DNA from 4 places in the Salinarimonas sp. genome. Region 3 is predicted to be linked to each of the others. Evidence: predicted binding sites of a transcription regulator. Region 3 holds the regulator's gene; each other region holds the start of a gene.

Region 1 (7,049 bases), 2.5 Mb from region 3:
CCGCCGGACGTCTCGGCCTGCTTGAACTCCTCGTCCTCCACCGCGATGAACTTCGCCCCGAGCGATTCGACCTGCTCCTTGGCGGCCGGGCGCACGTCGGTCGCGGTGACGACCGCGCCGAGGCGGCGGGCCGTGGCGATGGCCTGGAGGCCCGCGACGCCCGCGCCCATCACGAAGACGCGCGCCGCCGGCACGGTGCCGGCCGCGGTCATCATCATCGGGAAGGCGCGGCCGTACTCGGCGGAGGCGTCGATCACCGCGCGGTAGCCGGCGAGGTTCGCCTGGGAGGAGAGCACGTCCATCACCTGCGCGCGGGTGATGCGGGGCATCAGCTCCATGGCGAAGGCGGAGAGCTTGCGCTCGGCCATGGCCTGGAGGGCGGCCTCGTTGCCGTAGGGGTCCATCGTCGCGACGACGACGGCGCCCTCCTTGATGGCGGCGAGGCGCTCGCCCTCGGGGCGGCGCACGAGCAGCACCACGTCGGCGTCGCCGGCGGCGCCGGGGGCGTCCGGCGCGATCGTCGCGCCGGCGGCCTCGTAATCCGCGTCGGTGACGCCGGAGCCGGCGCCCGCGCCGGACTGGACGACGACCGTCGCGCCGAGCCCCACGAGCTTCTTCACCGTGTCCGGCGTCGCCGCGACGCGGGCTTCGTTGGCGTCCGTTTCCGTGAGGACGGCGATGCGCATGCCCCTCTCCCCCAATCTCGTTGGTGAGGGCGCGCGCGGACCGGCCCGGTCACGGCCGTCGCGACGCGCCCGCGCGGCCCGTTCAGGACAGGATGAAGACGAGAACCATCAGGACGAAGACGGCGCCCGGCGCGCGCCAGCCGACGCTCGGGAAAATCGCCCCGACGCCGCCCGCGATCATCGACGCGACGACGCCGAGAATGCCCGACAGCCAGGCGTCCTTGATCCCGCCGAGCGCGAGCGCCATGACCCAGCACAGCACGACCGCGGAGGAGATCGCCGTGAAGACGATGAAGCCGTCGTAGGTCTTCTCGTGGGTCTGCCCGTCCATCTCGGGGCTGTAGCCTTCGTTGGGGTGACGCTCGCTCTGCACCATGGTCGCCATCGTCCTGGTCATCCTTCCACGCAAACGACCTCGGCTTTAGCCGATGCCGACGAGACCCGCAATCCATACATCGGGGGAGATCCGCAGGCGGGCGGGTGGCGAGAGCCCGGACATGACTTCGCCGCAGCGCGGCCGTATGCATGGTGCGGCGCGGCGCGAACCGCGCGCCAGCCGTCCTTCGGGAGCCGAGACGAGATGCCGAGCCAGACGCAGACACCGGGTCGCAGCGGGCCGCAGGGCGGCTACAGGGTCTCGACCCGCGTCGCCCCGCGCGCCGACGGGCCGGCGCTGGAGATCGTGGAGACCGTGCCCGACGGCCCGCGCGTCGGCGCGCCGCTGCTGCTTCTGCACGGCGCCTTCGGCGGCGCCTGGATGTGGGCCGAGCACCTGGGGCCCTATCTCGCCCGGCGCGGGCGCGCCTCGCTCGCCGTGTCGCTGCGCGGGCACGGCGGGTCCGAGGGGCGCGAGCGCCTGCGCGAGATCACGCTGGACGACTATCTCGCCGACGCGCGATTCGCCTTCGACCTCCTGCCCCAGGCGCCGGTCGTGGTCGGCCATTCGCTGGGCGGGCTCCTGGCGCAACGGCTCGTCGGGCGGTCGCGGATGCGCGGGCTCGCCCTCGTCTGCTCGCTCCCGCCCGAGGGGCTCGCGCTCGTCAACGCCCGCGCGGCGCTCACCGAGCCCGTCGTGTGGCTCGACGCCTTCGTCGGCGCGACCGCCCCGGAGGCCTCGGCGATGACCGCCGGGGCCCGGCACCTCTTGTTCTCGGAGGGGCTGCCGGCGGCGCGCGTGCGGCGCTACGCCGCGCTGATGACGCCGGAGGCGCCCCGCGCCCTCTCGCAGGCGCACATGCCGGGCCCGGTCCTCTCCGCCTTCCTCACGCGGCTGCCGACCCTCGTTCTCGGCGCGGCGCAGGACCGGCTCGTCTGGCGCTCCTGCACCCTGCGCACCGCGTTCTACCACGCCGCCCGGCACGAGACCCTCGATCAGGCCGGCCACTTCCCCATGCTCGACGTCGGCGCCGAGGCGCTCGGCCGCAAGCTCGTCGCCTGGCTCGAATCGGAAGGGCTCTGACCGGCCGCGCCCGGTTTCGCTTTGCCCGGCGGCGGACTTCCTCTAGGTCGGGTCGAGACCGTTCACCGCGAGACGCCCGAGCGACCCGCCGCCCCGATGAAGAAAGCGCTCGACTACATCTGGCCGGTCGTCGGCCTCCTGGCGGTCGCCTTCTCGTTCTGGCTGCTCGCCCGGGAGCTGCGCGCCATCTCGGCCGAGGACGTGCTGGAGTCGATGGCGCGAATCGGGCCCTGGCAGCTCGTGCTGGCGGCGCTCTCCACGGTCGCGGGCTACGGCATGCTCGCCTGGTACGACCGGATCGCGCTCCTGCACCTGGGCGTGAAGCACATCTCCTGGACCTTCATCACGCTGGCGTCCTTCACCACCTACGCGCTCTCGCACAATATCGGCGCGTCCGTGCTCTCGGGCGCCATGGTGCGCTACCGCGCCTACACCTCGCAGGGGCTCTCCCCGAGCCAGATCGCGGTGCTGGTCGGGATCTGCTCGTTCACCTTCGTGCTGGGCGTCGTCGTGCTGACGGGGCTCGTCCTCGTCTTCGAGCCCTACGTCCTCGCGCGGCTCGCCGATCTCCTGCCGGCGGGGCTGCAGATCGAGCCCGTGGCGCAGGGGATCGGATCGGCGCTGCTGCTGCTCGTGGCGCTCTATCTCCTCGGCTCGCTGCTCGGCCTGCCGCCCCTGCGGATCCGCGCCTTCCGGCTCGACTATCCGCGCCCGGCGGTCACCGCCCGCCAGCTCGCGGCCTCGACGCTCGACCTGCTCTTCACGGCGGCGATCGTCTACTTCCTGCTGCCCTGGGACGCGAACCCCGGCTATTTCGTCGTGCTGGCGGTCTTCCTCGCCTCCTTCTCGGCGGCGCTGATCTCGCACGCGCCGGGCGGGCTCGGCGTGTTCGAGCTCGTCTTCATCACGGCGATGCCAGACATCCCGGACGCCGAGCTGATCGCGGCCCTCGTGCTCTTCCGCGTCTACTACCTCCTCGTCCCCTTCGCCTTCTCGCTCGTGGTCGTCGCCGTGTTCGAGCGCCGCAAGCTGGCCGAGGCGCTGCGCACGCGCGCGAAGCGCCTCGGGCGGAAGGGGCAGGGTCGGGAGAGCGGGTGAGGGGTGGCGTGCGTGGCGCTTCCTACGGTGTCATCCCGGATGCCGAAGGCAGTCCGGGACCCAGACCCTCCGCCGCGTCCCGAGCGGCGCTTGCGCGGCGTCCCTCGGCCTCGACGCTGGCATGACGGGCCCGGGACGCGCGCGCTTTCGCGCACGCTGACCATGCGATGGAGGTTCTGGGTCCCGGACTTGCTTCGCAATCCGGGATGACAGGAGATGACGGAGATTTGCTACTCTTTTCACCGGGCGGCTTTCACGCGGGCGACGCGAAGGATCAATCCTTCCCCGTCGCCGCGCGCAATTCGTCAATGCGCTTCGACGCCTCCGCCTTGTCGAGCTCGGGGTCGTAGAGCTCGGGCTTGTGGGCCTGCTCGGAGAGGGTCTTCAGGTAGGAGGCCTGGGCGCCCGTCATCGGCTCGTGGCCGGTCACCCATTCCTCCGGGTCCTTCTGCTGGTTGCCCGTGGCCGGGGTCTGCTTGGGATTCTCGGGGTTCTCGACCTCGGGCGGGTCCTCGTGCGCGCCGCGGGCGCGATCGTCTGCGGACATGCTCGTCCTCCGTTCCGATATTGTTCTCTCTGCGGGAAATGATCGCCGCGCGCCGAAGTTCCGCCGAGAGGCCGCGCATCGCGGTCGCGCTTTGCGCGCGGGGCCCGCGCCTGCTAGACCGGAGGCCGCACCGCAGGGCCGCCGGACATGACCCGCCTTCTCGTCGTCGACAATTACGACAGCTTCACCTGGAACCTCGTGCACCTGGTGAGCCGCTTCACGCACGACATCGAGGTCGTGCGCAACGACGCGCGCACGGCGGACGACGTGCTCGAGGCCGGCTACGACGCCATCGTGCTCTCGCCCGGGCCCTGCACGCCGAACGAGGCGGGGATCTGCCTCGAGCTGATCGAGAAGGGCGCCGGCCGCACGCCGATCTTCGGCGTCTGCCTCGGCCTGCAGGCGATCGGCCAGGCCTTCGGCGGCGCCGTCGTGCGCGCGCCGCTGCCCATGCACGGCAAGACGAGCCGCGTGCGCCATTCCGGCGAGGGGCTGTTTGCCGGCTGCGTGCAGGATTTCGTCGCGACGCGCTATCATTCCCTCGTGATCGCGCGCGACACCTGCCCGGAGGACCTCGCCGTCACCGCCGAGACCGACGACGGCCAGATCATGGCCGCCTCGCACAGGACGCTCCCGGTGCACGGCGTGCAGTTCCACCCCGAGAGCATCCTCTCGGAGCACGGCGAGACCATCCTCGGGAACTTCCTCGCGATGGCGAAAGCCTGGCGCAACGCCTGAGGCGGAGGGGCGGCGGGACCCGGCGTCCGGGGCGGCGGCGCATCCCGGGATGGAACCCGGACCGTTCCACGGCTTTGTCAGCCCAACCCGTTCCACTCCCCCGCCTGATGAGAAGCGAGGTCTGCATGATCACGCGCCGAACGCTCCTCGGAGCGGCGGCGGCGCTCGCCGTCGCGTCCCCCGCCCGCACGTCCGCCCAGTCCTATTCCCAGGCCTCCTCCTGGTATTCCGGCTACATCCCGGACGAGCCCTACGACATCCCCTTCGTCGATCCGCGCCGGATGCCGGCGCATCTGCGCCTGACGGAGGTCGCCTACGACGGGCCCGAGCGGCCCGGCACCATCATCGTCGACACCGCCGACAAGCACCTCTACCTGATCCGCGAGGGCGGTCGCGCCTATCGCTACGGCATCGGGGTCGGCCGCCAGGGCTTCTCCTGGTCGGGCTCGGCGCGGGTCGGCCGCAAGGCCCGCTGGCCCGGCTGGACGCCCCCCGCCGCCATGCGCCGCCGCCAGCCCGAGCTGCCGCGCCACATGGAAGGCGGCCTCGACAACCCGCTCGGCGCCCGCGCGCTCTACCTCTACCAGGGCGGCCGCGACACGCTCTACCGCATCCACGGCACCAACGAGCCCTGGTCCATCGGCAAGGCCGTGTCCTCGGGCTGCATCCGCATGCTGAACCAGGACGCACTGCACCTCTACGAGCGCGCCCGGACCGGCGCGCGGGTGAAGGTCCGTCAGAACGCCGCCGGCTTCTATGCCGCCGCCCCCGCCGAGGCCCCCCGCCGCGAGGCGATGTCCCGCCGCGGCCTGTTCGGCGCGCTGTTCTGAGCACGTCCGGCTCGCGCGTCGCCGACGAGCGGCGCGCGGGCCGTCAGCCGGCGTGCGACGCCTCCGCCTCCGTCGGCAGGTCGAAGCCGAGGCGGAACATCGTGCGGGCGGCGCGCTCCAGGCTGTCGGGCGCCTCGGCCGAGGCCTCGCGAACGTAGAGGGCGATGGCGCGGCCGCGCCCCACCCGTCGGCCCTCCGGGCCGTCGACCTCCCCTGCGGGGAGGTTTCACTCCCCCGCCCGCGCGAACAGATCCCCCTCCCGCCCGTCCTCGAAGTCCAGCGCCTCGATCCGCCGACCCCGGCGCGCGATCTTCTCCGTCGAGGTGCGGATCCCGGCGACGTCGTCCTGGGCCTGGCGGAAATGCTGGTCGAGGCGGGCGACGCGCTCGTCGAGGCGGCCGATGTCGGCGAGGAGGCGGGCGACCTCGGTCTGGATGATTCGGGCCTCCTCGCGCACGCGGGCGTCGCGGGCGAGCGCCTGGACGACCTGGATGGCGAGCGCCAGCAGGGCAGGGGAGACGATCACCACCCGCGCCCGCTGGGCGCGCTCCACCACCTCGGGGAAATGCTCCTGGAGGTCGGCGTAGAGGCTCTCGGCCGGGACGAACATCAGCGCGACGTCCTGGGTCTCGCCGGGGATCAGGTACTTGCCCGCGATGTCCTGCACGTGCCGGGAGACGTCGGCGCGCACGAGCTTGCCCGCGCGGGCCTTCGCCTCGGGGGTCTGCGCGTCGCGGTAGGCGGCGAAGCTCTCCAGCGGGAACTTGGCGTCGACGACCAGCGCCCGCGGATCGCCGGGGAGCCGCACCAGGCAGTCCGGCCGCGCGCCCGAGGTGAGCGTCGCCTGGAAGGCGAAGGCGCCCGCCGGCAGGCCGTCGCGGACGATGGCCTCCATCCGCCCCTGGCCCCAGGCGCCGCGGGCCTGCTTGTTGGAGAGCACCTTCTCCAGGCCCGAGACCTGGGTCGCGAGCGCGCCGATGGATTTCTGCGCGGCGTCGATCACGGCGAGGCGGGCGGTGAGCTTGGTGAGGCTCTCGGCCTGGGCATGGGCGCCCCGCTCGATGCGCTCGGCCAGCATGCGGGCGAAATCGCCCTGGCGTGCGCCGAACACCTCGGTGAAGGACGTCATTCGCCCGGTCATCTCCGCCTGGCGCCGGGCCATCTCGGCCATGGCTTCGGCGACCTCCGCGCGCTCGCGGCGCAGCCGGCGCACGGAGACGGCGAGATGGAGGAGCAGCCCGAGCGCCGCCGCCCCGGCGGCGAGCGCCAAGGCGGCGGGATCGAGCGCGGCGAGGCGGGCCGTAAAATCGGCGAGGAGCGCGTCCATGACGCGCGAAGCCTCGCACGGAAAGTGCGAACGAAGGCTGAACGCGGTTTCCTGTCATTCCGGGGCGCGAAGGGAGCCCGGAACCCAGAACCACGAACGTCGGCTTGCAGCTGCGGGACCTGAACGCTCCGCGAGCGCGTGCGACGAGCGCGCTGCGCGCGCTCGGGGACATGTCGGCGGATCTGGATCCCGGACTTGGCTGCGCCAATCCGGGAAGACAGGCCCTCGCGCGCGCGACGCATCCCGCGGCCTTCGGAACCGTCGTGGGCGCTTCCTGTTGGCGTCTCGAGGAGAGCCGAACCCCGAGAGCGAGCGAGAGCCCGATGACCGACCCGACGCCGGACGCCACGACCTCCGTCTTCGC
Region 2 (7,049 bases), 2.4 Mb from region 3:
CCTCAAGCCGTCCCGCGCGCCCCTTCCCCGTCCTCCGCCCGGCGCATCCGCGCGACGAGCGCCCCGTAGGGCACGAGCGCCACGGCGGAGACGGCGAGCTTCACCAGATAGTCCGCCACCGCCAGCGTCTGCCAGGGCAGCGCGATGCAGGCGTCGGGGATGCCGACGGCGCCGAGCATCTGCGTGATGGTCAGCCCCCCGATCACCGGCCCGCAGGCGAAGGCGAGCGAGAAGAAGAGCGCCGTGTCGAGCGCCGAGGCGAGCACCGAGGAGGTCAGCGGCGCGATCCACCAGGCCTTGGCCCGCAGGGCGTTGAAGATCGCCACGTCGAGGAGCTGAGCCGTGAGGAAGGCGACGCCGGAGGCGATGGCGATGCGGGGCGTGGCGAAATAGATCGACAGCGCGACCGCGAGCGCGAAGCCGGCATAGACCACCTTGCGCGCCGCGGCGGGGCCGAAGCGGCGGTTCGCCAAATCCGTCACCAGGAAGGCGAAGGGATAGGTGAAGGCGCCGAAGGTCAGCCAGTCCTGCAGGCCGAAGGCCTGGATCGGGTGCTGGACGAGGATGTTCGAGGCGAGCACCACCAGCGCCATGGCGCCCACGGCGAGAAGGAGCTTCGAGCGGTCGTCGGCTGAGAACGCGGTCATGGTCGAGCTTGATCCTTCAACGGCGAAAGGCGGCCCGATGGGCCGCCCGCCGATGCGTGTCGATGCGATGTGCGAGAGCCCGCGCGCCTCACTCGGCGCCGGCGGCCTCGGCCATCTGCTTCTTCTCGATCTCGCGCTTGACGGTGCGCGCGGTCTGCGAGAGCTCGACGTCCTTCGCCTTGGCGAGGAAGGCGTCGAGCCCGCCGCGATGCTCGACCGTGCGCAGCGCGTTGGCCGAGATGCGCATGCGGACCGAGCGGCCGAGCGCGTCCGACTGCAGCGTCACGTTGACGAGGTTCGGCAGGAAGCGGCGCTTGGTCTTGCGGTTCGAGTGGCTCACGAGGTGACCGGTCAGAACGGCCTTGCCGGTCAGTTCGCAACGGCGCGACATGATCTCATACGTCCTATCGATGGAGGTGCGGCCGCTTGATCTCCCCCACGCTCCCGGGCGCGAGACGCGCACGGATGCGGGGCGACCGGACACCGGTGTCCCTGGAAGGTGCGAGCGTATAGGCCAAAGCCCGGGGGCGCGTCAAGGATAGGAGAGCGTTAACCAGGACGTCGGATGGTCGGGATCGCCTCGTTAACGCCCGATTCGCCATGAAGCTGGACGCCGCACCACGCGGCCGGCTTCGGGGGGCCGGGACAGGGACACGTCATGCGCGCATCGCTCGCCTTTCTCGCGGCCTTCGCCGCGTCCGTCCTCGCCGCCGCCGCGCCCGCGTCGGCCTCCTCCTCGTTCGACGCGACCTACGGCATCTGGCTCGCGGGCTTTCCCGTGGGCGAGGCCGACGTGAACTCGACCTACGACGGGCGGCGCTACCGCATCGACGTCCAGGCCCGCCTCGTCGGGCTGGCCGGCCTGATCACCGACGGCCGCGGCGCCGCCAGCGCCACGGGCCGCGTCAGCGGGGAGCGGGTGGCGCCCGCGTCCTTCGCCGTGAACTCCGCCTCGAGCAAGGCGAGCCGCACCGTGCGCATGGGGCTCTCCGGCGGCAGCGTCTCCGCCGTCGAGATCCTGCCGCCGCTTCCCGAGCATCCCGATCGCGTGCCGGTGCGCGCGAGCCATCGCCGCGGCGTGGTCGACCCCGTGAGCGCCTTCCTCTTCCCCGGGCGCGGGCGCCTCGCCATGGACGATCCCGGCCAGTGCGAGCGCACGATCCCGGTCTTCGACGGGGCCTCGCGCTTCGACATCGTGCTCAGCTACGCGGGCACGCGCCAGCTCGACAAGCCGGGCTATTCCGGCCCCGTCCTGATGTGCGCCGCCCGCTTCCGGGCCATCGCCGGCCATCGCGAGGGCAAGGAGGCGGTGCGCTTCATGGAGGAGAACCGCGACATGGCGGTCTGGCTCGCCCCGGTGGAGGGAAGCCGCACGCTGCTGCCGCTGCGCATCGAGGTGCGCACGCAGATCGGCACCAGCGTGATCGAGGCCCAGCGCGTCTCCATCGACGGCGGCGGCGTGGCGCGGGCCGCTGCGCGCTGAGGGGGGCGGGAGCGGCTCAGGGGCGTTTCTCGACGAAAGGGTTGACGATCCGCAGCACGTCCTCGACGAGAAGCCCGTCGTGCATGTCCTCGGTGTGGAGTTCGGTGCAGCCGCTGACCAAGGCCGCAGACACGATCATCGCGTCGTACACAGAGAAGCCATAGCGCTGGCCGAGCGCTCGCCCGACGTCGTGGATCTCCTCGGTCAGGTCGACGACCGTGCACAGGCGGCGGATCCCGCTCAGGAACAGGCCGGCTTCTTCCCAGGACATGCCCGCCTTCCGGCGAGAGTTCGCCAGGACTTCGTTCAAGACCTGAACACTGACGACTCCTCCGGCCTGCAGCACGCGCTCGGCGATGTCCGCCTTCGGGCCCTCGTCGAGCAGATAGAGGATGAGGTTCGTGTCGAAGAAGACCTCAGCGCGCATTCGCGTCGTTGCGAGTCAGGCGCTCGCTGGCGGGCAAACGACCCCGGAACTTCCGCAGGGAAGCCAGAATCTCCTCGGGACGGGGCTGGCGATCGACGACGAGGCCGTCACCGTCCGCGCGGAGCTCGATCTCGTCGCCTTCCTTGAGCCCGAGCCGCCGAACCACGTCGGCGGGAAGACGGACGGCCAGGGAATTTCCCCATTTCGCGACCTGCATGGCTTCATCCTCGAAGAGCACGGATATACATCCCCATTTGTATATCATACACTCTCGTCCGAAAAGCCTTCGCATCGGCAGATCTGACGCAGCACGGCGAACCGCCGGCCTCCCCCGCTTTCCCCGCTAGGAAAACCCCGCGCCGATCCCATATACAGGGCGTCCGAGAACGGAACGAATCCGGATTCTCCACGGATCAGCGATTCGCCCCCCTTTCGTTCGGCCCCTGTTCCGGAGCGAGCCCGCTCCCGGGGCCGCCCGCGAGCCCGTGTGTCAAGGTCCAGCCCGCGCCCGATGCCCCGCCTCTCCCTTCCGCCGCAGGCCCGCTCGCGCGGGGTGACCGCGGTTCTCGGCCCGACCAACACGGGCAAGACGCATCTCGCCATCGAGCGGATGCTCGGCCATTCCTCGGGCATGATCGGCCTGCCGCTGCGGCTGCTCGCGCGGGAGGTCTACGGCCGCGTGGTGGAGCGCGCCGGCGCGGACGCGGTCGCCCTCGTCACCGGCGAGGAGAAGATCAAGCCGAAGCACCCGCGCTACTGGGTCTGCACCGCGGAGGCGATGCCGCGCGACCTCGACCTCGCCTTCGTGGCGATCGACGAGATCCAGCTCGCCTCCGACCTCGATCGCGGCCACGTCTTCACCGATCGCCTGCTCAACCAGCGCGGCCGGGACGAGACGCTGCTGATCGGCTCGGCGACGATGGAGCCGCTGGTGCGCGCGCTGATCCCGGGCGTCCACGTCACCACGCGCCCGCGGCTGTCGCAGCTCACCTTCGCCGGCTCGAAGAAGCTCTCGCGCCTGCCCGCGCGCTCGGCCATCGTCGCGTTCTCGGCGGAGGAGGTCTACGCCATCGCCGAGCTGATTCGCCGCCAGCGCGGCGGCGCGGCGGTGGTGCTCGGCGCCCTCTCCCCGCGCACGCGCAACGCGCAGGTGGCGCTCTACCAGTCCGGCGACGTCGACTATCTCGTCGCCACCGACGCCATCGGCATGGGGCTCAATCTCGACGTCGACCACGTCGCCTTCGCCGCCGACCGCAAGTTCGACGGCTTCCGCTTCCGCAAGCTCAACCCCGCCGAGATCGGCCAGATCGCCGGGCGCGCCGGGCGCCACCTCAACGACGGCACCTTCGGCACGTCCGGGCGCTGCGACCCGTTCGACCCGGAGCTGGTGGAGGCGGTGGAGGGGCACAAGTTCGAGCCCGCGCGGATCCTGCAATGGCGCAACCCGGATCTCGACTTCCGCTCGCTCGAGGCGCTCCAGCGGGCGCTGGCGGAGGTGCCGCAGGAGCACGGCCTCACCCGCGCGCCCATGGCGGAGGACGTCGCGGCCCTCGAGATCCTGGCGCGGGACGATTCGGTGCGCCACCACGCGACGGGCCGCGCCAACGTCGAGCGGCTCTGGGAGGTCTGCCAGGTCCCGGATTACCGCAAGGTGTCGCCGGCGAGCCACGCCGACCTCGTCTCGGCCATCTATCTGTTCCTGATGCGCGACGGGGCGGTGCCGGACGACTGGTTCCGCCGGCACGTGTCGCTGCTGGATCGGGTCGACGGGGACATCGACACGCTCTCGGCGCGGATCGCGCAAGTACGCACCTGGACCTTCGTCGCCAACCGACCCGACTGGTTGCGCGATCCGGAGCATTGGCAGAGCGTGGCGCGTGGGGTAGAGGACAAGCTGTCGGATGCGCTGCACGAGCGGCTGGCGAGCCGGTTCGTGGACCGGCGGACCAGCGTGCTGATGCGGCGCTTGAGAGAGAACGCGATGCTTGAAGCGGAAATTTCGGCGAGCGGCGACGTGAGCGTCGAGGGCCAGCACGTCGGGCGCCTGTCCGGGTTCGTCTTCGTCCCCGATCCGGACGCCTCCAGCGACGAGGCCAAGACCCTGCGCAACGCGGCGGTCAAGGGCCTCGCCGGCGAGATCGAGGCGCGGGCCGATCGGTTCTCGACGGCGGCGGACACGTCCTTCGTCCTGTCGAACGACGGCACGATCCGCTGGCAGGGCGAGCCGGTGGCGAAGCTCGAGCCGGGTGAGAAGATCTTCGAGCCTCGGGTGCGGCTGATCGCCGACGAGCACCTCACCGGCGGCGCGCTCGAGAAGGTCGAGGGCCGGCTCAAGGCCTGGCTCAAGGCGCACGTGGTGCGCACGCTGGGGCCGTTGCTCGAGCTCGAGGAGCCCGCCGACCTGCAGGGCATCGCGCGGGGCGTCGCCTTCCAGATCGCCGAGTCGCTCGGCGTGCTCGAGCGCTCGCGCGTGCTCCAGGAGGTGCGCTCGCTCGACCAGCAGGCCCGCTCGGCCCTGCGCCAGAAGGGCGTGCGCTTCGGCGCCTACCACCTCTATCTGCCGGCTTTGATGAAGCCCGCCCCGCGCACGCTGGCGGCTCAGCTCTGGGCGCTCAAGAACGGCGGGCTCGACCAGAAGGGCATCGACGAGATCGCGGCGCTGGCCTCCTCCGGGCGCACCTCGATCCCCGTCGACACCGAGGTCGCGAAGGGGCTCTACCGCTCCGCCGGCTTCCGCGTCTGCGGCGGGCGGGCGGTGCGCGTCGACATCCTCGAGCGCCTCGCCGACCTGATCCGCCCCGCCATGGCCTACGTGCCGGGCCAGACCGTCGGCGAGCCGCCGGCGGGCGCGGCCGAGGGCGACGCCTTCGTGGGCACCGTGGCGATGACCTCGCTCGTCGGCTGCGCCGGCGAGGATTTCGCGCAGATCCTGAAGTCGCTCGGCTACGTCTCCGAGGAGCGCGCCGGCCCGGCGATCACCTCGGAAATTCTCAAGCCGATGCCGACGCAGCCGGTCGTTCCGGCCGCACCGGCGGCGCCCGCCGGCGAGGCGCAGGCCGAGGCCGGCGCGACGATCGCCGCGGAGGCCGTCGCCGAGGGCGAGAGCGCCGAGGCCGCGCCGAACGAGCCCGGCGAGACGCCGTCGGACGCGCCGGAGGCGGCGCAGGCGCCGCTCCAGGCGGATGCGGCCGAGCCGGAGGCGCCGGCGGAGGCCGCGGTCGAGGCCGCCGCCGAGGCGGTCGCGCAGCCCGAGACGGCTGCGGAGGAGGCTCCGGCTTCGGAAGAGACGGCTTCGGAGGAGGCTCCGGCTTCGGAGGAGGCTCCGGCGCCGGAGGCGGAGGTCTCTCCCGCCGCCGTCGAGACCGCCTCCGAGCCGGTGGTCGCTGAGCCGCCTGCGGAGGAGGCCGCCGCCGAGCCGTCCGAGACGGCGCCGGCCGAGCCCGAGACGATCGTGGTCTGGCGCCAGGGCCGGCGCGAGGGCCGCAACCGGCAGGCCCGCCACGGCGGACGCCCCGGCCGCGAGGGGCGCGAACGCGGCCCGCGCCGCGAAGGCGGCCCGCGCGGCGAGCGCCCCAAGGCCGCCCAGGGCGAAGGCGCCCCGGCCGAGGCGCGCGAGGAGCGCCGCGGCAGAGGCGGTGGCGAGAAGGGTGGCGGCGAGAAGGGCGGCGGCCGTCCCAAGGGCGGCTTCAAGGGCGGCCAGATGGGCGGCTACCGCTCCGGCGGCGAGCGTCGCGACGGCGGACGCCCGCCCCCGGGCGCCGATCGCCCCCGCCGCGAGAAGCAGCCGGATCCGGATTCGCCCTTCGCCAAGCTCGCCGCCCTGAAGGCGCAGCTCGAGGACAAGAAATGACGCGACAGGTCGCCTGAGCCCGTGCGGGAGGATCGCCAGAGGCTCGACAAGTGGCTCTGGTACGCGCGCTTCGCGCGCACCCGCACGCTCGCGGCGAAGCTGGTCGAATCGGGCCACGTGCGCGTCAACGGCCAGCGGCAGACCAACCCCGCCAAGGGGATCGCGGTGGGCGACGTCCTCACCGTCGCCGCCCCGCACGCCACCAAGGCGGTGCGCGTCCTCGATCTCGGCGAGCGCCGCGGGCCGGCCTCGGAGGCCGAGGCGCTCTACGAGGAGGCGGGCTGAGCGCCGCTCACGCCCGCTCGACCCGCCCCGCATAGCAGCCGCGCTTGGCGTTGTGGACGTGGAGATACGCCGCCGCGGGGCTCGCCAGGAGCCGTGCGATCAGCCCCTCCAGATCCGCGCCTTCGACCACGTCGGCGTCGACGATCATGCCGTCGGCGTCGAAGGCGCGCACGGAGAGGAGGCGCGGCCGCATCACCTCCGGCACCGCGTTCACCCGGTCGTAGGTGTCGCTCGCGCCCTCGCGCACGTAGATGGCGTGGCTCGCGCGGTAGGGCGAGGCCGCCGGCTGGGAGACGTGGTTGAGGAGCAGCACGCTCTCGCCCGGCCGGGCGTGGCGCATCTCGATGCGGTCGGGAT
Region 3 (7,049 bases):
GCCGGCGCCGAATGGCAGGCGGCGCGCGAGCGAAGGCCCGGCCCGCCGCCGGGGCGCGTCGGCCGGATCGCCCGCGCGGGCTGGGGCGTGATCGCCGGCATCGTCGGCACGACGCTGATCGCCACCGCCGCGACCGGCCCCTTCGCCGCCTTCCACTTCCAGATCGCCAATCCCTACGGCGTTCTGGGCAACGTGCTGGCCCTGCCCCTCGTCACCTTCCTCGTCATGCCCGCCGCCGTGCTGGGCATGGCGCTCCTGCCGCTGGGCCTCGACGCGCTCCCCTGGCACGTCATGGGCGCGGGGGTGGGCCAGGTGATCGCCTTCTCCGAATGGGTCGCGGGCCTGCCCGGCGCGCAGGTCGTCGTCCCGGCCTTCGGCGTCGGCGCGCTCTCCCTCCTCGTCGCGGCGCTGCTTCTGGCGACGCTGTGCGTCTCCTGGCTGAAGCTGCTCGCGCTTGTCCCGGCCCTCGCCGGGCTGCTGCTCGCCGCGAGCCCGGAGCGGCCGGACCTCTACGTCGACCGCGACGGCCGCGGCGTCGCCCTGCGCGCCGCCGACGGACGTCTCGTCGTGCTCGGCGATCCGGGCGACTTCGTCCTCGCGCAATGGCTCGAGGCCGACGGCGATCCCCGCGCGCCGGACGACCCGTCGCTCGCCCGCGGCGTCGCCTGCGACGCGCTCGCCTGCGTCGCGACCCTGCCGGGCCTCGGCCCCGTCTCCGTCGTGCGCGAGCCCCGCGCCTTCGCCGAGGATTGCTCGCGGGCCGTGGTCCTGGTCTCCCGGCTCACCGCCCCCGCCTGGTGCGCCGCGCCCCACCTCTTCGGCCGCGAGCGCCTGGAGGCGGGCGGCGCGGCGACGCTTAGCTTCCGCGACGGCGCGGTCGCGGTCGAGACCGTCCGGCGCACGCCCGAGACGCGGCCCTGGCTGCGGCGGGAGTGAGCGCGATCCGCGAGGCTTTCCCCGCGCGCCCCGCCTTGCTACAGAGGGCCAACGGTCGCAGCACGTCGCAAGGTCGGTCATGGACGCGTTCAAGCCCTATCTCGCCAAGGTCGCCACGGGCGCGGCCCTCTCGCAGGACGAAGCCCGCGCGGCCTTCGACGCGCTGCTGTCCGGCGAGGTCACCCCTGCCCAGGCGGGCGCCTTCCTGATGGCGCTGCGCGTGCGCGGGGAGGCGCTCGACGAGATCGTCGGCGCGGCCTCGGCCATGCGCGCCAAGATGCTGCGGGTCGACGCGCCGCCCACCGCGATGGACATCGTCGGCACCGGGGGCGACCATTCCGGCTCCTACAACATCTCGACGCTCGCCGCCTTCATCGTCGCCGGCTGTGGCGTGCCGGTCGCCAAGCACGGCAACCGCGCGGCCTCCTCGAAATCCGGCGCGGCGGACGTGCTCTCCTCCCTCGACGTCACGCTGGGCCTCGATCCGGCGGGCCTCGCCCGCTGCCTCGCCGAGGCGAACCTGTGCTTCATGTTCGCCCAGGCCCACCACGCCTCCATGCGCCACGTCGCGCCCTTCCGCGTCGAGCTCGGCACGCGCACGATCTTCAACATCCTCGGGCCCCTCTCGAACCCAGCCGGCGTGAAGCGCCAGCTGCTCGGCGTCTTCTCCCGCGCCTGGATGCGCCCCATCGCCGAGACCCTGCGCGCGCTCGGCTCCGAGCGGGTCTGGGTCGTGCACGGCTCCGACGGGCTCGACGAGCTCACCACCACCGGCCCGAGCGAGGTCGTGGCGCTGGAGGACGGCGAGATCCGCACCTTCCAGATCGACCCGCGCGACGTCGGCCTCGCGCTCGCCGAGCCGCAGGACCTCAAGGGCGGCGATCCCGCCCATAACGCGGCCGCCCTGCGCGCCGTGCTGGAGGGCGAGCGGACGGCCTATCGCGACATCGCGGTCCTCAACGCCGGCGCCTCCCTCGTCGTCGCGGGCGCCGCCGCCGACCTCGCCGAGGGCGTCGCCAAGGCGGCGGAGGCGATCGATTCCGGCGCGGCCAAGACGGCCCTCGCGCGCCTCGTGCGCGCCTCCCAGGCGTGAGGGCCGGGCGATGAGCGATATCCTGTCGAAGATCGAGGCCTACAAGCGCGAGGAGATCGCCGCCGCCAAGGCCGCGACCGCACCCGCCGAGATGGCGCGCCGGGCCCGCGACGCCGCACCGCCGCGGGGCTTCGCGGCGGCGCTCAGCGCGACGATCGAGGCCGGCCGCCCGGCGCTCATCGCCGAGATCAAGAAGGCGAGCCCCTCGAAGGGCCTCATCCGCGCCGATTTCGACCCGCCGGCGCTGGCGCGCGCCTACGAGGCCGGCGGCGCGGCCTGCCTCTCGGTGCTCACCGACACGCCCTCCTTCCAGGGTCGCCCGGAATTCCTCGCCGCCGCCAAGGACGCCTGCGCGCTTCCCGCCCTGCGCAAGGACTTCCTGTTCGAGCCCTATCAGGTCATGGAGGCCCGGGCCTGGGGCGCCGACGCCATCCTCGTCATCATGGCGAGCGTGTCGGACGCCGCCGCCCGCGACCTCGTCTTGGCCGCGCACGATCTCGGCATGGACGCCCTCGTCGAGGTGCACGACGCCCCCGAGCTCGAGCGCGCGCTGGAGCTGCCCGCCCGGCTCATCGGCATCAACAATCGTAACCTCCGCACCTTCGAGGTCTCGCTTTCCGTCGCCGAGAGCCTCGCCCCGCTGATCCCGTCCGACCGCATCGTCATCGGCGAGAGCGGCATCTTCACCCCGGCCGACATCGCGCGGCTGGAGGCGGCGGGCATCCGCGCCTTCCTCGTCGGCGAGAGCCTGATGCGCCAGGACGACGTGACGGCCGCGACCCGCACGTTGCTGGGAGAGGCCGCGTGAGCGAGCTCAGCCATATCGACGCCTCCGGCGCCGCCAACATGGTCGACGTCGCGGACAAGGACGTCACTTCCCGCACGGCGATCGCCGAGGGCGTGGTGATCACGAAGCCCGAGACCATCGCCGTCATCCGCGCGGGGGACGCCAAGAAGGGCGACGTGCTCGGCGTCGCCCGCCTCGCCGGCATCATGGCGGCCAAGCGCACGCACGAGCTGATCCCGCTGTGCCACCCCTTGATGATCTCCAAGGTGCGGGTCGACTGCGCGATCGACGAGGCGCTGCCGGGCGTGCGCGTCGTGGCCGAGGTGAAGGTCGCCGGGCAGACCGGCGTCGAGATGGAGGCGCTCACCGCCGTCTCCGTCGCGTGCCTCACGATCTACGACATGGTCAAGGCCGCCGACAAAGGCATGCGCATCGAGGGCGTGCGGCTCCTCGAGAAGACCGGGGGCCGCTCCGGGACCTACCGGGCCGACGGCTAGGGGAGGGGGCGCGTCGTGAGCCTGCTCCCCGTCGCCGAGGCCCGCGCCCGCATCATCGCCGCCGCCGGCGCAGCCCTTCCCGCCGAGCGCCTGCCGCTCGAGGCCTGCTTCGGCCGCACGCTGGCCGAGGACGTGGTCGCGACCCGCACGCAGCCGCCCTTCGCCGCCTCCGCCATGGACGGCTGGGCGGTGCGCGCCGCCGACGTGGCCACGGCGCCCGTCGAGCTCGCCATCGTCGGCGAGAGCGCGGCGGGCCGGCGCTTCTCCGGGCGGGTGGGGGCCGGGGAGGCCGTGCGCATCTTCACCGGCGCACCGCTGCCCGACGGCGCCGACACGATCGTCATCCAGGAGAATGCGCAGCCTCTCGAGAACGGACGCGTGCGCGTCCTGGAGAGCGCGGCCGCGGGCCGGTTCGTGCGCCCGCGCGGGCTCGACTTCGCCGAGGGCGACGTGCTGATCCCCGCCGGGCGCGCGCTCGACCCGCGCGCCCTGGCGCTCGCGGCCGCGATGAACCATCCCGCGCTGCCCGTGCGCCGTCGCCCGAAGGTCGCGCTGATCGCCACCGGCGACGAGCTCGTCATGCCCGGCGAGGAGCCGGGCCCGGACCAGATCGTCGCCTCGAACCTCGTCGCGCTGGCCGCCCTGGTGGAGGCTGCCGGCGGCGCGGCGCTGCCGCTCGGCATCGCGCGCGACACGAAGCCGGCGATCGGCGAGAAGCTCGCGGCCGCCCGCGCCGCCGGTGCGGACATCCTGGTGACGCTCGGCGGCGCCTCGGTCGGCGCGCACGACCTCGTGCAGGAGACCCTGCGCGAGGCGGGCATGGATCTCGGCTTCTGGAAGATCGCCATGCGCCCGGGCAAGCCGCTGATGCACGGCACGCTCGACGGCACGCTGTTCCTCGGGCTGCCGGGGAACCCGGTCTCGTCGATGGTCTGCGGGCTCCTGTTCCTGCGCCCGGCGATCCGCGCCCTGCTCGGCGACCCCGCGGCCGGGCGCCTGCCGAGCGAATCGGCCGTGCTGGGGAGCGCGATCGGCGAGAACGACGGCCGCGAGGATTACGTGCGCGCCGCCCTCGCCCCGCGGCCCGGCGCGCTGCCGGAGGCGACGCCCTTTCCCGTTCAGGATTCGTCGATGCTCGGCGTGCTCGCCCGGGCCGAGGCGCTCATCGTCCGGCCGGTGCGGGACCCCGCGCGGGAGGTCGGCGAGGTCGTGGAGATCGTGCGGCTCGCCGGAATGATGTGAGCGAAGGGCCGGGCGTTCATCCTGGCGCGACGACTCGCCGCTGCGGGGGTTGCGGAACGCATGGGGAACGGGTATAAGTTCCGCGTTTGTTTTCCGGGAGATCGTATCGGCGATTCGGCCGGCGGTCGCGGAAGGCTCCAAGAGGCTCCAAGACGGGGTGCCCATGCTCACGCGCAAACAGCACGAACTGCTTCGCTTCATCCACGAGCGGGTGCGGGAGACCGGCGTCCCGCCCTCTTTCGACGAGATGAAGGACGCACTCGATCTCAAGTCCAAGTCCGGCATTCACCGGCTGATCACCGCGCTCGAGGAGCGGGGCTTCATCCGCCGCCTGCCGAACCGCGCCCGCGCGCTCGAGGTGGTGCGCCTGCCCGAAGGGCTCGGCGTCTCCGCGCCGCGTGGCCGCTTCAATCCCTCCGTCGTCGAGGGCGGGCTCGCGGCGAAGCCGAAGGCCGCGCCGCCGCCGGTTCTCTCCGACGAGGAGCGCGGCGTGCAGATCCCGGTCATGGGCCGCATCGCAGCCGGCGTGCCGATCTCGGCGATCCAGTCGCAGAGCCATTCGATCACGGTCTCGCCGGACATGATCGCCTCGGGCGAGCATTTCGCGCTGGAGGTACGCGGCGATTCGATGATCGAGGCCGGCATCCTGGACGGCGACATCGTCGTCGTCCGCCGCCAGGACGTCGCCAATACGGGGGACATCATCGTCGCCCTGATCGACGACGAGGAGGCGACCCTCAAGCGCTTCCGCCGCCGCGGCTCCTCCATCGCGCTCGAGGCGGCGAACCCCGCCTACGAGACGCGGGTGCTGGGCCCCGACCGCGTGAAGATCCAGGGCAAGCTGGTGAGCCTGTTCCGGCGGTACTGAGCGACGCGTAGACGGGGCGCTGTCGCCATCTCCCCGCAGGGGAGGTGGGCCGCGGCGCAGCCGCGGACCGGAGGGGATGCGCCAGTCGATCTGCAAACGCCCGCGCAATCGCGCCGAAACACGCCTTTCTCAACGAGGCGATCTGCGCGTAGAGACCTGCGCGCGACGGCGAACGAGACGGGCGAGGACACAGATGGCATTCGAGGGAACGACGAGCGCGAACGGGATCTGGCATGCGCGGGGCGGGGAGGGCGAGGAGCTCGTCGTGCTCCTCCACGGGCTCGCCGCCAACGCGGCGGTTTTCGCCGGACTCGCGCCCCTCGCCGCGGCGAGCGGGCGGCGCTGGCTCGCGCCGGACTTCCGCGGCCACGGGCGCTCCGTCATGCACGGCCCCTACGGATACGGCGTCCACGCGGCCGACATCGCCCTTCTTCTCGACGGTGAGAACCCGGAAAAGACGATCGTTCTCGGCCATTCCTTCGGCGGGGTGATCGGCGCGCTCCTCGGCTCCGGCCTCTACGGCCCGCCGCCCGCGCGCGTCGTCGGGCTGGGCGTCAAGCTCGACTGGTCGGCCGACGAGGAGGACGGCGCACGCAGGCTCGCCGCCAAGCCGCCGAAGCTCTTCGCCGCGCGCGGCGAGGCCACGGAGCACGCCCTCAAGATCGCCGGCCTCGCCGGTCTCGTCGACCCCGGCTCCGAGACCGCCGCCCACGGCGTCCTCGAGCGCGAGGGCGGCTTCGCGGCGGCCTTCGACCCGGCCGCCTTCGGGGCGGTCGGCCCCTCGATCGATGCGCTCATGCGCGGCTGCCGCGCGCCGCTGGCGCTCGCCGCCGGCGAGCGGGATCCGATGGTCTCGCGCGAGGCGATGACGCGCACCGATCCGGGCGCGGTCGTCCTGCCCGATCTCGGCCACAACGCCCATGTCGAGGCGCCGGACGTCGTGATGCGGCTGCTCTGAGCGGCTGCGGCCCTTCGACTCGGGCCTGTGGACCGGGGGGCTCGCGGCCTTGCCGCGACCGTCCCGCCATGGAACAACCGGGAGCGAGGCGCGCCGCCTGGAGTGCGCCCGGTCCCCGCTCCCGCCAAGGCCGATGCTCGATCTCGCCGCGCGCGTTCCCGTGCCTCCCGAACCCGAGACGCCCCGCGCCGTGCTCGACGTCGCTCGCTCGCTCACCGGCCGTCCCTGGCGCGAGCGGCTCGAGTCCCGCACGGTCCTCGTGGCGCAGGCCATCGCCCAGGCCCACGGCCTGCCCGACACGCTCGCCCGCGTCCTCGCCGGGCGGGAGGTGACGCTCGAGGCCGCGCCGGGCTTCCTCGCCCCGAAGCTGCGCGACCTGATGCCGGACCCGAGCGCCCTCCTCGACATGGACGCCGCCGCGGAACGCCTCTCCCGCGCCGTCGTCCGCGGGGAGCGCGTCGCGATCTTCGGAGACTACGACGTCGACGGCGCCTGCTCGGCGGCCCTGCTCGCGGGCTTCCTCGAGCGCGTCGGCGTGACCACGCGCATCCACATCCCCGACCGCATCACCGAGGGCTACGGTCCCAACGTCGAGGCGATCCGCACCCTCGCCGCCGAGGGCGCGACCCTGCTCGTCGCGGTGGATTGCGGCACGGCGAGCCACGAGC
Region 4 (7,049 bases), 430 kb from region 3:
CCCGGCTCGCGCACCACGACCTCGTCGACGCCGGGCTCCGCGCCGCCCGCCTGGGCGATCTCGTCGACCTGCTTCGACGCCTCCTCGACGGCCTCCAGCGAGGAGCGCAGGGAATAGAGCTCCCATTCCAGCTCGCGGCCGATCTCGGGCGCGCGCGCCAGCCATTCGGCGAGCGGATAGCTCAAGAGGTAGGCGCCGAGGCCGAGCACGCCGACGAGGCCGACGACCAGCGTCGGCGCGGTGAGCCAGCCGGGCAGCCCGCGGCGGTCGAGGCCGCGCACGATCGGGCTCAACGTCAGCGCCACGAGGATCGCCAGGGCCACGGGCAGGAAGACGTCGCGCGCGAAATAGAGCGCGCCGACGCCGAGCACCAGCGCGCAGACGTGCAGGGACACGGCCGCCGCCCGGTTGAGGCGCGTCTCGACGACGGGGGAGGGGCGATCGCCGTCCCGAGCCTCGACGCCGCCCTTCGCGGGGTCGGCGAGCGGCCTTCGCTCGAGCATGCGGGGACCTTTCGCGGGGGATACGGGACGAGCGAACGGCGAAGGTCGCGCCGGGGTTCCCGCGTGCGGATCCTGTGAGAACCGTCGAGCCGGGCCGTGCACGTATCGAAATTATGCTATGTTATTCGGCGAGCGCGGTGCGACCGCGCGTGTGGGAACGGAGGTGGCGGGCGGATGTACGTCGTGCTCCTCGCGACGGGAGCCGTGTTCGGCCTCACGGCGGGCGTCTATCTCGGCCTGCCGGCCTTCGCGCTCGGGCTGATGCTCGGGCTCGCGACGCAGGTGATCATGGATGCGCTGGCCGACCTGCCGACGGCCGTGCTCGTCGGCCGCGCGGCGGGCCTCGCCGCGATGCTGCAGCTCACCTACGGACTCGGGCTGCTGCTGCGACGGCTGCGCCCGCAGGCGAACGCGCCGTCGGAATAGGGGTGCGCCCGCGGCTGGACGCAAATGATGAAACCACGCGTCGGGCGAAGGCGTCGATGCTGTGTGTGAGAAAATAATCATTACGTAAGAGTACGGGGTTCCATAGAAGTTCACGTCTCGGACGGGGTCTTTATGGGTTTGTTCATTCGCGCGCGAGCATCCGATCGGAGTTAGGTGTAGACTTCGTCAGGTGTTCTCATGTCGAACAGCAACGTCAAGAATGCGGGTCCGCTTGCCGGGGGCGCAGGAAAAACGCGTCTTACCATCCGGAATAGTGTCATCGGTGTGGTGGCGCTGCTCGCCGCCGTCGCGATCGCGCTCGGTGGGCTGGACCTGGCCGAAAGCGTGGATCGGCTCGAGAACGCGACCACGACGGCGCAGAGCGACGAGAAGGCCAGCCTCCTCATGGGCAGCGCCGCCGCTTGGGCGCTCGAGCGCGGCACGACGTATGCGGCGCTGAACGCGCCCGATCCCGCCTCCGCGGAGCTCGTCGCGCAGCTCGCCGCGCTGAGGAGCAGGGGGGACGCCGCCTTCGCCGAGGCCGTCGCGTCGATCGAGACGGGAACCGACTTCCCGAACAAGGCCGCCCTGCTCGCGGAGGCCGAGGCGGCGCACGCGGCGCTGGCGGGGGTGCGGCGGCGCGCGGACGAGGCGCTTCAGCGCCCGGTCCTGCAGCGCTCGACCGGGGTCGCCGCCGAGTGGCTACCGACCGCGACGCGCCTGATCATGGCGTCGCAGTCGTTGCGTCAGGCGGCCTACGTGCTCCCGGAGACGATCGCGGCGGAGCTGCAGCTCACGCAGGAGCTGCGCGACGCCGTGTTCACGATGAGCGAGTTCGCCGGGCGCGAGCGCGCGCAGATCGGGGCCGCGATCGCCGCCGGAGGCCGGCTCTCGGCCGAGGATCTGAGCCGGCTGGGCGCCCTGCGCGGACGGGTCGAGGCGTCCTGGAGCACGGTGGAGGCCTTCGAGCGACGCGAGGTCGGTGGCCCGGAGCTGGCCGCGGCGATCGCGGCGGTTCGCTCGCGCTTCTTCGGCCGGTTCGGCGAGGTGCGCACGCAAGTCTACGCGGCGAGCGCAGCCGGCGCGCCCTATCCCCTGTCGGCCGGGCAGTGGATCACGGCCGCGACGGACGGCATCGGGTCGATCCTCGCCCTCTCCGAGGCCGCTACCCGTCATTCCGCGGGGCTCGTCGCCCGCGAGGCGCAGGAGCAGCGTCGGGGCATGACGCTCTCGGCCATCGCGCTCGCCCTCGCCGTTCTCGCGTCGCTCGCGGCCGTCCGGCTCGTCCTCGCTCGCGTCACCCGTCCCATCGAGCGTCTCACGGACGCCATGGCCCGGCTCGCCGGCGGCGCGCTCGACACCGAGATCGCCGGCGCCGAGCGCGCCGACGAGATCGGCGCCATGGCCCGCGCCGTGGTCGTCTTCAAGGAGAACGCCATCGAGGTGGAGCGCCTGCGGGCCGAGCAGGCCGAGGTCGAGGCGCGGCAGGAGGCCGAGAAGCGTGCCGCCATGGCGCGGCTCGCCGGCGACTTCGAGGCCTCCGTCGGCGCGCTGATCGACCAGATCGCGTCGGCGGCGACGGAGCTGGAAAGCGCGGCCCGGAGCCTCTCCGCCACCGCCGAGGAGACGAGCCGTCAATCCGCGGCCGTGCGCGCGGCGTCCTCCGCCGCGAGCGGCAACGTCCAGGCCGTGGCCGGCACGGTCGAGGAATTGTCGAGCTCCGTCGCCGAGATCGGGCGCCAGACCTCCCAGGCCAACGGCACGGCGCGGCACGCCGTCTCGGAAGCCGAGCGCTCGAACGCGGAGATCGAGGCGCTTTCCGCGACGGCGCAGCGCATCGGCAACGTGGTCGAGCTGATTTCCGGCATCGCCGCCCAGACCAACCTGCTCGCGCTCAACGCCACGATCGAGGCGGCGCGTGCGGGCGCGGCCGGGAAGGGCTTCGCGGTCGTGGCCGCCGAGGTGAAGACGCTCGCCGACCAGACGGCGAAGGCGACGGACGAGATCGCTCAGCAGATCTCCGGCATGCAGACGGCGACGAACGCCGCGGTTGGGACGATCGGCGCCATCGGGCGCACCATCGGCTCGATCAGCGAGGGCATGGCGAGCATCTCCTCTGCGCTCGAGCAGCAGGGCGCGGCGACCGGCGAGATCTCGTCCAATATCGGTCAGGCGGCTGCGCGCACGGGCGAGGTGGACGCCAGCATCGCGAGCGTGGGCGCGGCCGCCGACGAGACGGGCTCTGCCGCGAGCCAGGTGCTCTCGGCGTCGGGCGAGCTGTCGCGCCAGGCGGAGATGTTGCGCCTGCGAATGCGAGAGTTCCTCGGCCAGATCCGTCACGACGAGGCGCGGGCGGCCTGAGCGCGCGCTCTCCGGAAGAGCGGGAGGGCGGCGAAACGCCGCCCTCCTCGCGCCGACCCTCAGAACGGGATGTCGTCGTCGAGATCGTTGTAGCGCGAGGAGCCGCCGCCGCCCTGCTGGCCGCCGCTGCCGCCGGCCGTGGCCGGGCGGCGCTCCATCGGGGAGGAGCGGCCGAAATCGTCGCCGCCGCCGCCGTACTCGTCGCCGCCGCCCTCGTAGTCGCCGCCGCCCCCGCCGCCGCCGCCTCCGCGGCCGCCAAGCAGGGTGAGCTCGCCGCGATAGCGCTGGAGCACGATCTCGGTCGTGTACTTCTCGTTGCCTTCCCGGTCTGTCCACTTCCGGGTCTGGAGCTGGCCCTCGATATACACCGACGAGCCCTTCTTCAGATATTGCTCGGCGATGCGGCCGAGGGGCTCGTTGAAGATCACCACGCTGTGCCACTCGGTCTTCTCGCGGCGCTCGCCCGTGCCCTTGTCGCGCCACGTCTCCGTCGTGGCGAGCCGGAGGTTCACGACCGGGTCGCCGTTCGAGGTGCGTCGCACCTCGGGATCGCGCCCGAGATTGCCCACCAGGATCACCTTGTTCACGCCGGCCATCATCGCCTCCGCTGTCTTGCGCTCCAGGGCTTTGTGCGCCCCGCGGGCCGCGCGAGCAAGGGGCCGCGAGGCTCGTCCACTACCGAAAAAATAGTTCTATCTTTGTTCCAGAGTCAATAACCCGAGCGCAGAGCGCTCGGGCGTTTCTTAGGCTGCGTTAGCCAGCGGCTTGGAACGATAATTGTCGGGGTCCGAGCCGTCGATGATGATCGTCGGGTCGCTACCATTCGGAACGCACCAGGCGGCTACCTCACCGACGCCGGGCGCATCCTCCAGCCCCAGCTCCTCCACCGCGTACAGCCGGATCAGCGCTTCGGCGTTGCGGTCGATCTCGACTTCGCCCCTTTCCCAGCGACTGATAGCCAGCGGCTCGCGATGAACCACTGCAGCCAGCTCGGACTGCGTCATTGCCATCTCCGTACGGAGGAACCGAAGTTCCTTCCCGGTGATGCTGGTACGCTTGTTGACGATGGCCTCAGCGATCGCGTGATGCAGTCCGTTTACATTCGGTATGTCGATGCAGCTCTCACCGGCGTCGTCGGACACCATGAACGTTGCGCCTTCGATGAGCACGTTATCGAGCCCGCTCTCGACATATTGATAGGCAGGCATCTCTGTTCTCCTTGGCGGTGAGGATTAGGGCTCGTCAACCCACATCACGGTGACGACCTTCACCCAAAATGACCTCTCGTCCGGGATCACAACGACACGCACATCGCGCTGCCCTGAGTTCGGCGTACTTGTTTGCATCCGGTATTTGTAGTAGCCGGGGCGCGTTGATGCCTGTGCGGAATCGTGAACGAAGCCATTTTTCAGAACGTACAGGACGTCACCCAGAATGAGGTCTCGTTTGAGCATCTGCTCGCGCGCATGATGCGTGTAAGTCACGTTCAGCGAATGATGCTTCGCGATCGCGCGTATCCGTCTTGTCGCTTCGGAGGGGTCCCACGGCTCTCCACCCATCAGCATCCTTCCCAGGGCGTACACTTATCACCGTGATAAGTTCCCCGCCATAGGTAAAACGCCGCACGGAAAATGCAAGATTAAATTGGGGTCACGGGTGTGCCCGGGGCCGAAATTGTGTGCGCGTTCCCCGTCCTCAATGCCCCTCGAACGCCACCAGCGACCGCACCTCGACCCCCATTCCCCGCAGGCGCGCGGCGCCGCCGAGGTCGGGCAGGTCGACGACGAAGCAGCAGGCCACGACCTCGGCGCCGATGCGGCGCAAGAGCTCGACGGCGGCGGTCGCCGTGCCGCCGGTGGCGATCAGGTCGTCGACGAGCACCACCCGCTCGCCCGCGACCAGCGCGTCGGCGTGGATCTCGATCTCGTCGGAGCCGTATTCCAGCGCGTAGGCGACGCTGACCACCTGGTGCGGCAGCTTGCCCTTCTTACGGATCGGCACGAAGCCCGCCGAAAGCTGGTGGGCCATGGCGCCGCCGACGATGAAGCCGCGGGCCTCGATGCCGGCGATCTTGTCGACCTTGGTGCCGGCATAGGGGTTCACCAGCTCGTCGATGGTGCGCCGGAAGGCGCGGGTGTCGCCCAGCAGGGTGGTGATGTCCCGGAACATGATGCCGGGCTTGGGGTAGTCCGGGATGGTGCGGATGGCGGACTTGATGTCGTGATCGGCGAGCGTGTCCATGATCGGGGTCCTGCGTCGGCGTCTCGGTGGTAGGCGGGCGATTCGGTCAGCGATTGAGCACGCGGCCGGCCACGGCGTCCAGCTTGGCGACCAGGGCGGGGTCGCGCATCTCCGGCGCCGTCATGATCGCGACCTCGAGGGCCGTGTCCGAGCCGACGGGGCAGGGCTCGTGCTCCGCCGGGAAGTCCCGCGCGACCCGCGCGACGAGCTTGGCGGCATTGGCGGCGTTGGCCTTCACCACCGCGATCACGGCTGCGACGTCGACGACCGCGTGGTCCGGATGCCAGCAATCGTAATCGGTCACCATGGCTACGGTCGCGTAGGTGATCTCGGCCTCCCGGGCGAGCTTGGCCTCGGGCATGTTGGTCATGCCGATCACGTCGTAGCCCATGTGCTTGTAGGAGACGCTCTCGGCCAGGCTGGAGAATTGCGGCCCCTCCATGCACACGTACGTGCCGTTCTTGCGCACGTCGAGGCCCTCGGCGACGCCGGCGTCGTAGAGGCGCTGCTGCAGCAGCGGGCCGACGGGATGGGCCATCGAGACATGGGCGACGCAGCCCTTGCCGAAGAAAGAGCTCTCGCGCTTGTAGGTGCGGTCGACGAACTGGTCGACGAGGACGAAGCAGCCCGGCGGCAGCTCGTCCTTGAACGAGCCGCAGGCCGAGAGCGAGACGATGTCGGTGACGCCGGCGCGCTTCAACGCGTCGATGTTGGCGCGGTAGTCGATGTCGGAGGGGGACATGCGGTGCCCGCGCCCGTGGCGCGGCAGGAACACCACGGTCGTGTCCGCGATGCGTCCGATCCTGAGGGCGTCGGACGGCTCGCCCCAGGGCGATGCGATCCGCTCCTCGCGAACGTCCTCCATCCCGGGCAGGTCGTATACGCCCGATCCTCCGATCACGCCCAGTACCGCGCGCGTCATGGTCTCTACCCCTTCGGTTGTTCCGGCGCGATGCTAGCGCGAAGTTTCGCCGCCGTCGCCCCCTCGCGCGCCTCGGGTCTGCGCAAATCCGCGCCGCTCACGAAAAAGGGCGCCCGCAGGCGCCCTTTCCACCATTCCAAATCGGAGAATGCGCCGGTCAGCCGGCCGCGTGGCCCTCGGTCTCACCGCCGACGCGGGCCCAGATGCGCTTCTTGGTGAAGTACAGCAGGCCCGCGAACACCAGCAGGAACACCATGACCTGGAAGCCCATGGCCTTGCGGGTCTCGAGGTGCGGCTCCGCGGTCCACATCAGGAAGGCGGTGACGTCCTTGGCGTACTGCTCGACCGTCTCCGGCACGACCGGGCGGCCCTGATCGTCGCGCGGATACTCGATGCCGCCGTCGAAGAGGACGTTCGGCATCGCCACGATGTTGCCCGGATAATAGAGGTTCCAGTTGCCCATGGACGGATCGAAATCCGCCGGCGGCTCGACGTAGCCCTTCAGGAACGCCGCCATGTAGTCCACGCCGTTCTCGTTGTACTGCGTGAACACGTCGGTGATCCACAGGGGAAAGCCGCGCTCGTAGGTGCGGGCC

Evidence for each region. Region 3 encodes LexA, which represses DNA repair genes until DNA is damaged. Its sites were predicted from a motif close to TGTTCNNNNTGTGTTCNG; they were not measured.
Region 1: ABL310_RS17070 (DUF3072 domain-containing protein) is a predicted target of LexA. The motif match lies at 3,801-3,818, and genes of this name have one in related genera.
Region 2: ABL310_RS17565 (helicase-related protein) is a predicted target of LexA. The motif match lies at 2,991-3,008, and genes of this name have one in related genera.
Region 4: ssb (single-stranded DNA-binding protein) is a predicted target of LexA. The motif match lies at 3,979-3,996, and genes of this name have one in related genera.

The regions. Positions count from the first base shown of each region.
Region 1 is NZ_CP157794.1:3,681,447-3,688,495, reverse strand. It holds gene ABL310_RS17090 (Re/Si-specific NAD(P)(+) transhydrogenase subunit alpha) at 1-686, opposite strand, end outside; gene ABL310_RS17085 (aa3-type cytochrome c oxidase subunit IV) at 769-1,071, opposite strand; gene ABL310_RS17080 (alpha/beta hydrolase) at 1,267-2,145, shown strand; gene ABL310_RS17075 (lysylphosphatidylglycerol synthase domain-containing protein) at 2,242-3,243, shown strand; gene ABL310_RS17070 (DUF3072 domain-containing protein) at 3,518-3,790, opposite strand; gene ABL310_RS17065 (aminodeoxychorismate/anthranilate synthase component II) at 3,938-4,528, shown strand; gene ABL310_RS17060 (L,D-transpeptidase) at 4,654-5,358, shown strand; gene ABL310_RS17055 (hypothetical protein) at 5,402-5,542, opposite strand; gene ABL310_RS17050 (DNA recombination protein RmuC) at 5,585-6,685, opposite strand; gene ABL310_RS17045 (AI-2E family transporter) at 7,009-7,049, shown strand, end outside.
Region 2 is NZ_CP157794.1:3,784,152-3,791,200, reverse strand. It holds gene ABL310_RS17590 (queuosine precursor transporter) at 3-647, opposite strand; gene rpmB (50S ribosomal protein L28) at 736-1,038, opposite strand; gene ABL310_RS17580 (DUF3108 domain-containing protein) at 1,306-2,130, shown strand; gene ABL310_RS17575 (PIN domain-containing protein) at 2,147-2,557, opposite strand; gene ABL310_RS17570 (AbrB/MazE/SpoVT family DNA-binding domain-containing protein) at 2,547-2,774, opposite strand; gene ABL310_RS17565 (helicase-related protein) at 3,069-6,407, shown strand; gene ABL310_RS17560 (RNA-binding S4 domain-containing protein) at 6,429-6,692, shown strand; gene ABL310_RS17555 (DUF1203 domain-containing protein) at 6,700-7,049, opposite strand, start outside.
Region 3 is NZ_CP157794.1:839,324-846,372, forward strand. It holds gene ABL310_RS03875 (ComEC/Rec2 family competence protein) at 1-936, shown strand, start outside; gene trpD (anthranilate phosphoribosyltransferase) at 1,016-2,029, shown strand; gene trpC (indole-3-glycerol phosphate synthase TrpC) at 2,040-2,837, shown strand; gene moaC (cyclic pyranopterin monophosphate synthase MoaC) at 2,834-3,313, shown strand; gene glp (gephyrin-like molybdotransferase Glp) at 3,329-4,555, shown strand; gene lexA (transcriptional repressor LexA) at 4,719-5,423, shown strand; gene ABL310_RS03905 (alpha/beta fold hydrolase) at 5,617-6,381, shown strand; gene recJ (single-stranded-DNA-specific exonuclease RecJ) at 6,515-7,049, shown strand, end outside.
Region 4 is NZ_CP157794.1:1,264,978-1,272,026, forward strand. It holds gene ABL310_RS05875 (AI-2E family transporter) at 1-503, opposite strand, end outside; gene ABL310_RS05880 (hypothetical protein) at 678-929, shown strand; gene ABL310_RS05885 (HAMP domain-containing methyl-accepting chemotaxis protein) at 1,128-3,290, shown strand; gene ssb (single-stranded DNA-binding protein) at 3,350-3,889, opposite strand; gene ABL310_RS05895 (transcriptional regulator) at 4,034-4,498, opposite strand; gene ABL310_RS05900 (DUF4258 domain-containing protein) at 4,523-4,849, opposite strand; gene ABL310_RS05905 (adenine phosphoribosyltransferase) at 4,986-5,531, opposite strand; gene ABL310_RS05910 (S-methyl-5'-thioadenosine phosphorylase) at 5,578-6,453, opposite strand; gene ABL310_RS05915 (cytochrome c1) at 6,611-7,049, opposite strand, start outside.